Linked DNA regions of Bdellovibrio bacteriovorus str. Tiberius. The protein of the gene in region 1 binds, or shares a complex with, the protein of each later gene. Links are inferred from orthologs where the notes say so. Each region holds a gene or a part of one and is shown in the gene's direction. Other genes may lie near its edges. The genes, in order: nusB and rpsJ.

The links.
Region 2: the proteins of nusB (region 1) and rpsJ are in contact, whole or in part, in a solved structure (PDB 3D3B), measured with the Escherichia coli proteins. The link is inferred for Bdellovibrio bacteriovorus str. Tiberius from one-to-one orthologs.

What each region holds. Positions count from the first base shown.
Region 1 is NC_019567.1:1,041,431-1,047,436, reverse strand. The notes cover bases 2,241-5,062. They hold nusB (transcription antitermination factor NusB), read left to right. Parts: upstream 2,241-3,358; coding sequence 3,359-3,766; downstream 3,767-5,062. Other genes in these bases: BDT_RS05090 (pyruvate, water dikinase regulatory protein), read left to right, coding at 4,852-5,062; BDT_RS05095 (GTP cyclohydrolase), read left to right, coding at 4,298-4,852; BDT_RS05100 (hypothetical protein), read left to right, coding at 3,766-4,218; nrdR (transcriptional regulator NrdR), read left to right, coding at 2,836-3,420; BDT_RS05115 (hypothetical protein), read right to left, coding at 2,241-2,688. In the rest of the region: BDT_RS05130 (hypothetical protein), read right to left, coding at 1-161; BDT_RS05125 (hypothetical protein), read right to left, coding at 261-809; BDT_RS05120 (RsmB/NOP family class I SAM-dependent RNA methyltransferase), read right to left, coding at 872-2,059; more of BDT_RS05115, read right to left, coding at 2,056-2,240; more of BDT_RS05090, read left to right, coding at 5,063-5,697; BDT_RS05085 (hypothetical protein), read right to left, coding at 5,714-6,006. UniProt on the Escherichia coli protein: Part of the processive rRNA transcription and antitermination complex (rrnTAC). The complex forms an RNA-chaperone ring around the RNA exit tunnel of RNA polymerase (RNAP).
Region 2 is NC_019567.1:3,055,822-3,061,846, reverse strand. Bases 933-3,773 are described here. They hold rpsJ (30S ribosomal protein S10), read left to right. Parts: upstream 933-2,114; coding sequence 2,115-2,432; downstream 2,433-3,773. Other genes in these bases: rplW (50S ribosomal protein L23), read left to right, coding at 3,735-3,773; rplD (50S ribosomal protein L4), read left to right, coding at 3,106-3,735; rplC (50S ribosomal protein L3), read left to right, coding at 2,442-3,104; fusA (elongation factor G), read left to right, coding at 933-1,907. Also shown: more of fusA, read left to right, coding at 1-932; more of rplW, read left to right, coding at 3,774-4,013; rplB (50S ribosomal protein L2), read left to right, coding at 4,016-4,834; rpsS (30S ribosomal protein S19), read left to right, coding at 4,844-5,131; rplV (50S ribosomal protein L22), read left to right, coding at 5,144-5,476; rpsC (30S ribosomal protein S3), read left to right, coding at 5,479-6,025. UniProt on the Escherichia coli protein: Involved in the binding of tRNA to the ribosomes. Part of the processive rRNA transcription and antitermination complex (rrnTAC). The complex forms an RNA-chaperone ring around the RNA exit tunnel of RNA polymerase (RNAP).

The sequences.
Region 1 (6,006 bases):
GAAAGACCGTTTGCACCTTTGGCATACGTTTCCATCTGTGGATATTGAGCAGTTACGTCACGAACGATAACTCTCTTGATTTCGAAGTAAGCTTTGTCTGTAGCGAATGCGGATGACGCCATACCCAGTGTCAACGCAGCTGCGATAATAGAACGAATCATTTGGACCCCCTTGTTTCGTTGGCAGGGGTCATATCAAGGCAAATACGAGCTTTCAAATGAAAAAGCCCCGATGCTGACTATTTAACCTTTCGCAAGGCGTTACCACTCTTTGGTGAGCGTAAGCATCGGGAAAATCCAGGATTTCGAGTCTGAGGAGCTGGTTTCGGTGCCGTCGACGGTCTTCTTTGTATAATTTGCCAGGTAATAGTTCAAAGACGCCCCGATATGGAAGCCCTCTTTGAACTCGGGCATGACCCCGAACTGAAACCACATGCTGGTCCCCGTCCATTTTTCGCTTTCACCGTCGTTGGTGAAAGTCCCGGTGCTTAGAATATTGTAAGCCATGCTGACACTGTAAAGTTCATTGCGCCCGAACTGCCACTTCACGTAAGGCCCCGTGTCGGTCGAGGCAAAGTCGATCGTCACTTCGTCTTTGTCAGTGTGTGAGATTCCAGAATAATTCCACCCGCCCCAGATGTGCTTTTTCAGACTGAACAGCAGGCCGATATTGTAGAAGTATTTAGCGGAGGTTCGGGTTTCGTCGGTGGTCAGATTGTCTGACATATAGGTGCCACCCAGCTCCAGCAAAAAGCCGGCGTGGGCATTCACAGAAAACAACACTAAGAGGACCACCAATAGTTTCTTCACAGAATCTTTATCGGTGGGTTTACTTAGGACCCCGAGGCCAGCCGAGGTCCAGTTGCAAAGTCTTAATTTCGTTTCAACAGAGCCGCATAGAAGCCGTCATAGCCTTCTTTATCCGGACGAACATGAATTTGCTTGAGCAAAGTCCAGTCCTTCCCGTGTTCGGCCATGAACTTTTCAATCTGCTTTTCGTTTTCACTCGGCAAAAGGCTGCAGGTCGCATAGACCATCTGCCCGCCTTTTTTGGTCATGTTGCAATAGGTGCTCAAGATCTCGTACTGCAGACCATGCAGACGGTCGATCTCTTCGTTGCTCAATTTCCATTTGGTGTCAGGATTGCGGCGCAAAACGCCCATTCCCGAACAAGGCACATCCAAAAGCACGCGGTCCGCAGTGTCGTACAAGCGTTTGATCACTTTGTTGGAATCAATCAAACGGGTTTCGATCACGTCCACACCATCACGGCGGGCACGAACTTTCAGCTCTTTCAATTTCCACTCGTGAATGTCCAAAGAAATGATCTTGCCCTTGTTTTTCATCATGGAAGCCATGTGCAAGCTCTTGCCGCCAGCACCAGCACAAGCGTCGATCACGCGGTGACCCGGTTCGATGCCCAACAAAGGCGCCACCATTTGGGAAGCGGCATCCTGAACTTCGAACAGACCCAGCTTGAAGGATTCGGTGATGAAGACGTTTTTACGTTCCACCAAACGAAGAGCGTTCGGCAGATCCGGGGAAACTTTTGTGGCATTGATGCCGTCTTTTTCCAAAGTTTTGATCAGCTCATCCGGAGTGGTTTTCAAAGTGTTGGTGCGCAGGAACACTTCCGCGGGCTTGTTCAGCGCGCGCATCGCATCCTTCCACTCTTCGCCCAGTTCCAGGGTGCCCCGTTCGTGCATCCAGTCCGGAATTGACTGAGCGATGGCGAATGAAGATACGTTCTTGTCACGGGCGATGACTTCTTTCGGATCAAGACCGTCAAGCTCTTCCCAGTCAGGCAGTTCGTTCCCGCCGCGCACCCAGTACGCGCCCCAGACTTTCCAAAGATCGTTGTCGTCAGCAAGGTGGGAAAGCAGACGCTCCCAGCGCACGATTTCGTAAACAGATTCAGCAAAGAAACGGCGGTCGCGGGAACCCCAGCGGGTGTTGGCCTTCAGGTGGCGCTGGATGACTTTGTCGGCATAGAAACCCTGTTCAAAGATTTCATCCAGAGCGGTGACGATTTCAGATACGAGATGCTTGTGAATTTTCAAAATGTAAACACCAGGCCAGTGGCCAAAAAGGTTCCGTTGAACTGCCCGGAGGACAGAATAAGAAGGTGGTTTTTTAAACCAGCTTCAATGAAGAATCCAGTGTTTTCAAAGATATTGAAGAATCGTGCCCCCGCAACAACCTGATAATCCAGGGACAGTGCAGATTTTCCAGAGGCCTGTTTAAAGAACACTCCCAAACCGGCACCCGCACCGAAATACAGCGGGAAACGCGAGGTCGCATCCGGGAACATGATCATCGGAACAAACGCCAGTTTATTCGGAGTTTCGCCCCCCAGGTCGTACTCGGAATAATCAATTCTTAGCAGCATGTCCATGGAGTTGTACCACTCGCCCACCCGGTAAGTGACGCCGAACTGGTTTTTACCCACATCGTCTTCCTGACCGTTCTTGCCCCAGTCATAGGATTGCGACGCCATGTAACGGCCAAAGTGCAAAGCCAGGTAATGATCCGACGGACCGCCGCCGGTATTGAACGAAGACGATGACGCCGTATCACGCGGCTGGAAGTACTTGGCGGCAGCATCACGGCCCACCACGGGCTGGGAGTCTTGGGCTGTGGCAATGGAGCTCAAAAACAAGGGCAAAATCAACGATAGAAAAGTCTTCACACGCACCTCAATTCTGGCTTCTATTCTATTCAGTTTTCCCTCTGGCGAGGAAGTCGTTGACACGCCAAGCCATCAACACTAGACCCATTGACTGAAAGCAGGCGCCTCCCTAATCTCCGGCTAGCTTTTTGGACGGGACTAAAGACTATGAAATGCCCTTTTTGCGGACATGCTGATGACAGAGTTTTGGATACCCGAGTGCAGAAGGACGGAAGCATCCGCCGCCGTCGTGAGTGCCTCGAGTGCAAAGCCCGTTTCTCGACTGTAGAAACGATCATGCTCGCGTTCCCGTTCATCATCAAAAAAGACGGCCGCCGCGAACCGTTCAGCAAAGAAAAAATCCTTAAGGGTCTTCAAGCCTCCTGTCAGAAGCGTCCGGTCAGTCTGGCGCAGATCGATGCGGTGGTTGAAAAGATCTCTGCCTGGGTGATCAACCGTGGCGAATCCGAGATCTCTTCCCGTCTGATCGGGAAAAAGGTCATGGCAGAACTAAAACAACTGGATGACGTTGCCTATATTCGCTTTGCAAGTGTATACAGAACCTTCAAAGACGTTCAGGAATTTGTGGAGACTCTGGAAGACGCTGAACTTCTTGATTTTGTCGACGCAAGTAATCCACAATTAAGCCTCACCGCTATGACATTTGTTGAAAGCGAGAAAAGTACGAACCATGAAACTGACAGCAAGACGCCAAGCCCGCGAACTCGCCCTCCAGGTCCTCTTTCAAACTGAGTTTGCTCCGCAGATCAGCTACCAAACCTTCCTGGAAGTGTTTGAGCAAAGTCTTGACCCCGAAGTGATCACTTATGCTGATCTTCTCGTGACCGGTGTGAAATCCAATAAAGAAGCGATTGATTCCAAGATTCAAGCCTCCAGCGCCCACTGGAAAGTGGAACGCATGGCGACCATCGACCGCAACATCCTGCGCATTGCCGTTTACGAAATGCGTTTTGCCGCAGACCCGATCAAAGAAAACATCGCCATCAATGAAGCGGTGGAAATCGCCAAAAAATACGGAACTTCCGATTCTGGCGGCTTCGTTAACGGACTTCTTGATCAAGTCGGCAAGGCTCACTAATGGCTCTTAGCGTACTTTCCCAGGCCAGCGCTCTGAACCCGGGTTCCGACCTGTGGATTGTGCCTGATCTGGAAAAGTCGCCGTGGACCGCGAAGCTGGATTGGTACCTGAATTTTCAGGTGTGCAAGTCTTCGCGCCATCAAACTCCGGCTCTGCCCGAATTTTTAGGTCTTGTTCTGGAACAGACCGAACTGAACAAGCCCGCCGTGCCTGCGATGTCTGTTCAGCCGCTGATGATCGCCTCTGACAAACTTTTGCCAAACAAATGGGTCGTGATCCTTCCCTGGAACGAAGACCTTACCCAGTGGACCGCCGAGATTTTCCGCATCTGGAAGAATCTGAACGAGCCCACTTTGCGCATCTTCATGCCACCTGGACAAAGTACCGGGAACCTGCAGATTGCGTGGCAGTCCCACCACCCGGTTCAGGAATTCACAGTCGTCCTTGATTAAACAAACGTTTCTCCCCACAATTAAATAAACCGCCATCACCAACATCATCATTTGGCGGAGCATCTTAGTGGGAGCGTTCATGGAGAAATTTTCGCAGTCTTTGGTGTCAACAATCACAAACCTTCAGAAACGACTAGAGTCTGTTCTGGACAATGATTTTGAAGCCAAGGTGGAAGCCTCTGAACGTCACGCTCACTTCGAGCCATCCCGCGATCTGTCTTTGGTGCGCGGCCTTTCTTTGGGTCTGCCGGAAGATCACATTGATCGTGCGATTGTGGTGTTCTCGCGTCTGGCATTGTTGTTTGATGCCGGCGTTATGCTGGAAAATCACGATGGTCAGTGGAAAGCGCAAGCTTACTTCCAAAAAGGTGCGACTCACCTTTTGAAAAACAATTCCAAATCCTTTGTTAAAATCCCGCCGATGAATCTTTTGTCTGTGCTGTCCACCGCATCCCAGCCGATGCTGGAAAAGCTGCAACTGCAACATCTGGATCCGGAAAACAAAACCTCCTGCCTTTTGATCAAAGCAAGCCCTGACTTTGCCTTTATTCTTTTCTCGGGCATGGCGGATCTGTGGCTGAAAGAACATGTCGAAAATGTGCGCCGTGCGCTGATCAACGGACTTGCTGACTGATGGACAGCGATAACAAAACCTACACCATCTATATTCTTTCCGACAGTACCGGTGAAACCGCGGCAACCATGATTCGCGCGGCTTTGGTTCAATACACCACCAAAGACGTTAATATCATCCGCTGTAAAAACGTGCGCACCGACACCCAGGCTGAAGCCGTTATCGAAGAATGCTTCGAACGCCGTGGGATGCTGGCCTACACCGTTGCCAGCCAGGGTCTGCGCGCCAAGATCCGCGAAATGGCTTCAGGCAAAGGCATTCCCTATTTTGACCTTCTGGGTCCGCTGCTTTCAACTTTGGACACTTTCTTTGGTCAGCATTCCGAAGACACCGTGGGCGCATTGCGTGCCGTGGATGAAAGATACTTCAAACGCATTGAAGCCATCGAATACACCGTAAAACACGACGACGGCAAAACCTTTGCCGAACTGGACAAAGCCGACATCGTCCTGGTCGGGATTTCCCGCACCAGTAAAACTCCGCTTTCCATCTTCCTGTCCCATAAGGGCTGGAAGGTTGCCAACGTGCCGCTGGTACTGGACACTCCCCTGCCAGAAGAATTGTTCAAGATCGATCAGCGTCGCATTGTGGGTTTGATCATCGATATGGATTCCCTGCAGCGTATCCGCAAAAGCCGTTTGGAAAAATTCGGCCAGGATCCGGGCGGATCCTATGCCTCGATGTCTCACATCGCCAAAGAAATCGAATACGCTGAAAAGATCTTTAAAGTGAACCGCCGCTGGCCCGTGTTTAACGTCACCGAACGCGCCCTGGAAGAAACCGCCAGCGAAATCGTGCGTATCATCGCCGCTCGCCTGGGTCTTCCTGACAGCGTTATCTTCTAGAACCTTTGCGGAGCCTTTAAAATTTGAACTTAATAGTTTGAATTTTGGCGGCTCCGTTTTCTTTTACAAAAACGACATAGCCGTGGGATTGTTTTTTTAGTCCGGTCAGCTGCATGCAGAAAGCCGTTTCACCCGCGACAGGTTTCATGGGCTGGATCGGCGCATTTTCTTCGCACTCTCGCACATCTGAAAAAGAAATACCCTGATCCAGAAACTGAATCATCTGAGCCTTCACCGCCGGAATAAGCTTTTCTGACAGTTCGGCATTGGCACAGCGTAAAAGATCCGCCTCTTTAGCCTTTTGGTTTT
Region 2 (6,025 bases), 2.0 Mb from region 1 along the record:
CTATCACCTCTGCTGCGACCATGGCGTTCTGGAAAGATCACAGAATCAACATCATCGATACTCCGGGCCACGTTGACTTCACTATTGAAGTTGAGCGTTCTTTGCGTGTATTGGATGGCGCGATCGCTGTTTTCGACGGTGTGAATGGGGTTGAACCTCAGTCCGAAACCGTTTGGAAGCAAGCCGACAAATATAAAGTTCCCCGCATTTGCTTCGTTAATAAAATGGACCGTGTTGGTGCTGACTTTGTGATGTCCTTTGGGACGATCAAAGAAAAGCTGAACGCGAACCCAATCCCTGTGCAGGTTCCAATCGGCATGGAAGACACTTTCCGTGGTGTTGTTGATCTATTGGAAAACCGCGCTTACATGTGGGATCAGTCCGGAATGGGTGACCATTTCGAAATCACCGATGTTCCCAATGACATGCAAGAGGAAGTAAACCGCTTCCGTACTGAGGTCATTGAGAAGATCGTTGAATTTGAAGACGAACTTCTTGAGAAATATCTCAATGGAGAAGAAGTCACTGTGCCAGAGCTTAAACGTGCTTTGCGCAAAGGGACTCTTGAATTGAAAGCCTTCCCGGTATTCTGTGGAGCCGCTTTCAAAAACAAAGGTGTTCAGCCTTTGTTGGATGGGGTCATTGACTACCTTCCGTCGCCTCTGGAAGTGCCTGCAATCGTGGGCCACGATCCTGAGCGTCCTGATAAAGAAATCATCTGTAAAACTGAATTCGATGCTCACGCGGCTGCTTTGGCTTTCAAAATCGCCAACGATCCGTTTGCCGGCACTTTGACTTATATCCGTGTTTATTCCGGTGAAGTGAAGGTCGGGGAGCAGCTTTTGAATCCGCGCACTCAGAAAAAAGAGCGCATCCAGAAGCTGGTGAAAATGCATGCGAATTCCCGTGAAGAAATCAACAGCCTGAAGGCTGGTGATATCGGTGCGGTTATCGGTCTTAAGTTCACAGGTACTGGGGACACTCTGTGTGAAAGCTCTCATGCTGTGGTTCTTGAGGCGATCACATTCCCAGAGCCGGTTATTTCCGTGGCGGTAGAGGCGAAGTCCTCTGCGGACCAGGAAAAAATGCTGGCCGGCCTGGCTAAACTTGAAAAAGAAGATCCATCCTGCCGTCTGCGCACGGATCCTGAAACAGGGCAAATCCTGCTTTCTGGTATGGGTGAATTGCATTTGGAAATTCTTGTGGATCGCCTGCTTCGTGAGCATAAGATCCAGGCCAATGTGGGTAAGCCGCAGGTTTCCTATCGTGAAACCATCACGGCTGCAGCCAAGGCAGAGCACGTTTACGAGCGTGAGATTGCCGGTGAAACTCACTTTGCCAAAGTCTCCCTTTCCATCGAGCCTATTTCTCAGGCGGATGGTATCCAGTTCATCAGTAAAGTGGCTGTGTCTAAAGAATTTACAGCCCCTATGTTGAAGGCTGCTGAATCGGGCTTCCGTGAAGCTTCCGAAGTCGGTCCTTTGGCAAGTTGTTCGATGCTGGGTATTAAGGGGACCTTAAATTCAGTTGAAGTTCGTCCCGATTCCTCCAGCGAAATGGCCTTTAAGGCGGCTGTTTCCCTGGCATTCCGGGATGCGGTTAAGGCGGCCTCTGTAGAGCTTTTGGAGCCTATCTTCAAACTAGAGGTCACTTGTCCGGATGACTTCGTCGGGAACATCGTGGGCGATTTGAATGCCCGCCGTGGGAAAATCCTGGCGATGAATGTGAAGCAGGGTGGTGGTCAGGTTATTTCGGCCGAAGCCCCTCTGGCGAGTCTGTTTGGTTATGCGACGGATGTCCGCAGTTTGAGCCAAGGACGAGCAAGCTTCAGTATGGAATTTTTGGAATATGCCATTGTGCCTGCGAAGGTAAAAACGGACATTCTCCATAAAATGGGAAGATATTAAAAAAAATAATATTTCCCTTTGACATTAGATTTCAAAGTGCGCATACTCGCGCACTCATAGCGTCTATATCTACAAAAAACCCCCCGCGTTGAAGGCGATTCAGGCCGCAAGGGCTAATTCGGGGCAAGTTTTCGATGGGATCAGGACGTTGAACGTTAACAAATTTGCTAGTAATTACGATACTTTATAAAAGAGAAGAGTGTCCATATGCAAAGTCAGAAGATTAGAATCAGATTGAAGGCATTCGATCATAAATTGCTTGACCAGTCGACGAAAGAAATCGTTGAGACTGCTCGTCGTACAGGCGCTAAAGTTGCGGGTCCAATTCCCTTGCCTACTCGCATCAACCGCTACACTGTATTGCGTTCTCCGCACGTAGATAAAAAATCTCGTGAACAATTCGAAGTGAGAACTCACAAGCGTATGCTCGATATTTTAGAACCAACTCAACAGACAGTAGATCAACTTATGAAGTTGGATCTTTCTGCTGGTGTAGATGTTGAAATCAAACTTTCTGCGGTTTAGAGGTAAGACGTGAGCGAAACTACAGAAACTCAAAATACTGCAGGTCTGAAATTGAACGGCCTGTTCGCCTTCAAAGAAGGTATGGCTACTATCTATAACGAGAACGGCGAAGCTGTTCCTGTTACTGTTCTTCGTTATGAGCCTTGGTTTGTTTCTCAAATCAAGACTAACGAAGCTGATGGTTACGAAGCTATCCAGGTAGCTTGCCACCCTAAAAAAGCTAAAAACTCCAACAAAGCAGAAAAAGGTCACCTTGAAAAAGCTGGCTTCGAGAATGGCGCTCAGTTCGTAAAAGAACTTCGTCAAGCTCCACCGGAAGGTACTGTTGTTGGCGCGCAAATCTCTATCGACAGCTTGGTTAAAGGTGATTTCGTAAAAATCACTTCCAAGTCTAAAGGTAAAGGTTTCGCTGGTTCCGTGAAGCGTTGGGGCTTCGCAGGTGGTCCTGCATCCCACGGTTCTAAATTCCACCGTCGTCCGGGTTCTTCTGGTAACAGAACATGGCCAGGTCGCGTAATGCCGGGTAAGAAATTCCCAGGTCATTTGGGTGCTGAAACTGTCACTGTTAAGAACGTCGAAGTTGTTCAGATTATCGCTGAAGAAAACGTTCTGATGGTAAAAGGGCCAGTTCCAGGTGCTAGAAACACTTTGGTTAAGTTGGTGAGAGAATAGTATGGCAACAGTAAATGTATTGAACTGGAAAAAAGAAAAAGTTGGCTCCGTTGAGCTTGCTGCTGACGTGTTCGAAACTCCTGTTAAAAAGGAAGTTCTTCACACAGTAGTTCAATGGCAATTGGCGGCTCGTCGTCAAGGCACTCACATGACTAAGACCAAAGGTCTTGTGTCTGGTGGTGGTAAAAAGCCGTTTAAACAAAAAGGTACTGGTGGAGCTCGTCAAGGTTCCAGCCGTTCTATCTTGATGCCAGGTGGTGGTACCGCTTTCGGTCCTCAGCCTCGCAGCTACGCTTTCGTTCTGCCTAAAAAAGTTCGTCGTTTGGGTCTGAGCATGGCACTTTCTCACCTTCAAAAAGAAGGCAAACTGTTCATCGTGGACAGCATGGCTTCTGAAGGTAAAACTGCTGAGCTTAACAAACGTTTGGCTGCTTTCGGTTTGAAGAAGGCTGTATTGGTTGACTCTGTAGTTGATGACAAATTCAACCGTGCTTCCAAGAATCTTCCAACATTCAAATACTTCCCAGTTGAAGGTTTGAACGTGTTTGATCTATTGAAGTACGACGCTGCTGTTATCACTAAAGATTCTGTGGCTAAAATCGTAGATCGTTGTTCATTGGAGAAGGCGTAATGAAACAAGTAATTAAAGCCCCTCTCATTACTGAGAAAAATACTTATCACAACGCTGCTGGTGTTTACGTGTTCGAAGTGGATATGAAATCCTCTAAAACAGAAGTAAAAGCCGCTGTTGAGAAAAACTTTAAAGTTAAAGTTGATAGCGTTAGAACTAGCGTCTGCCGCGGTCACTCTAAGCAAACTAAATTCGGTCTAACCAAGGTCGCTTACTGGAAGAAAGCTTACGTTAAGCTTGCTGAAGGTGAGAAGATCGCTCTTTTTGAGGGAGTATAAAGATGGGTATTAAAACATTTGCCCCACGCTCTCATGGTCGCAGAGGAATGACTGGTTTCGATTTCAAAGAAATCACTAAGACTACTCCAGAGAAGTCTTTGCTAGCTCCTCTTAAGAAACAAGCTGCGCGTAACAATCACGGTCAAATCACTATTCGTCACCAAGGTGGCGGTCATAAGAGAAAATACCGTTTGGTTGATTTCAAGCGTAACAAGCTTGAAGTTGCAGCAAAAGTTATCGCGATCGAGTACGATCCGAACAGAACTTGCCGTATTGCTCTGATCTCCTACATCGATGGCGCTAAGGCTTATATCCTTGCTCCAGTAGGTTTGAATGTTGGCGATACTGTTATTTCTTCTGATAAAGCCGACATCAAACCAGGTAACTCTATGACTCTTGGTGCGATCCCAGTTGGTACTGTGATTCACAATGTTGAATTGCGTCCAGGCAAAGGTGGTCAAATCTGCCGTGGTGCTGGTGCAAGCGCAACTCTTGCTGGTAAAGGCGACAAGTACTGCCAAGTACGTATGCCATCCGGTGAGTTGAAACAAGTATTGACAGTTTGCCGTGCTTCTATCGGTCAAGTTGGTAACACTGACAATGAAAACATCAATCTAGGTAAAGCAGGTCGCTCTCGTTGGAGAGGTATCCGTCCTTCTGTACGTGGTATGCACATGAATCCAGTTGATCACCCACTCGGTGGTGGTGAAGGCGTTGGTAAAGGGCATCACCCGGTAACTCCTTGGGGTCAACCTTGTAAGGGGTTCAAAACTAGAAACAATAAGAGAACCAACTCTTCAATCATCAAGAGACGTAAGTAGGAGTAAAAGGTGGCACGCTCAATTAAAAAAGGTCCATTCGTCGATACTCATGTTCAGAAGAAAATCGACAATGCACTTGAGAAAAATGATAAAAAAGTTATTAAAACTTGGTCTCGCCGCTCAACAATTCTTCCAGAGACAATTGGACTGACATTCGCAGTTCATAACGGAAGAAAGTTCGTTCCTGTATACATCACAGAGAACATGATTGGTCACAAACTCGGCGAGTTTGCTCCAACCAGAACTTTCCACGGTCACGCTGAGAAGAAAGCCGCTGCTCCTGCTGCGAAGAAGTAATAGAGGTTTATTATGGAAGTTAAAGCAAGCTTGAAATATGCAAGAGTTGGCGCTCAGAAAGCAAGATTGGTTGTAGACCTTGTTCGCGGTAAAGACGTGAACGAGGCTGTAAAAACCCTTACTTTCCTGAACAAAAAAACCGCAGGTATGGTAAAAAAGTTGATCGAATCAGCTGTTGCCAATGCTGAATACAAAAAGGTTATGGATGTAGACAGCCTTTATGTTAAAGCTATCTGGGTTGATCAAGGTCCGGTTCTTAAAAGATTCCGTCCTCGTGCGCAAGGTCGCGCGTTCGGTGTTCGTAAGAAGACCAGCCACATTAACGTAGTACTCGAGGAGAAATAGTCGTGGGTCAGAAGGTTAATCCAATTGGTCTAAGAGTCGGTGTTATCAGAACTTGGGATTCTCGCTGGTATGCGAAGGGTCAACAATATTATGAAAACCTCCACGAAGACATCCGTTTGAGAAAGTTCCTTAAGGATAAACTTAAGAACGCGGGTGTAGCGAAAATTGAAATGGAACGTGCTGCGAAGAAGATTAAAATCATCATCTCCACAGCTCGCCCAGGTGTTGTTATTGGTAAAAAAGGTAGTGGTATCGACGCTCTTAAAGCGGAAGTTCAAAAACTTACACCCAACGAAGTTTTCTTGAGCATCCAAGAAGTGCGCAAACCAGACCTCGATGCTCAGCTCGTTGCTGAGAGCATTGCTCAACAACTTGAGAAACGTATCTCTTGGAGAAGAGCTCTTAAAAAATCTATTGCAGCTGCGATCAAAGGCGGCGTGAGAGGTATCAAGATCCGTGTTTCCGGGCGTCTTGATGGTGCAGAGATTGCGCGTTCAGAGTGGTACAATGAGAAGAGCGTTCCTCTTCATACATTGCGTGCTGATATCG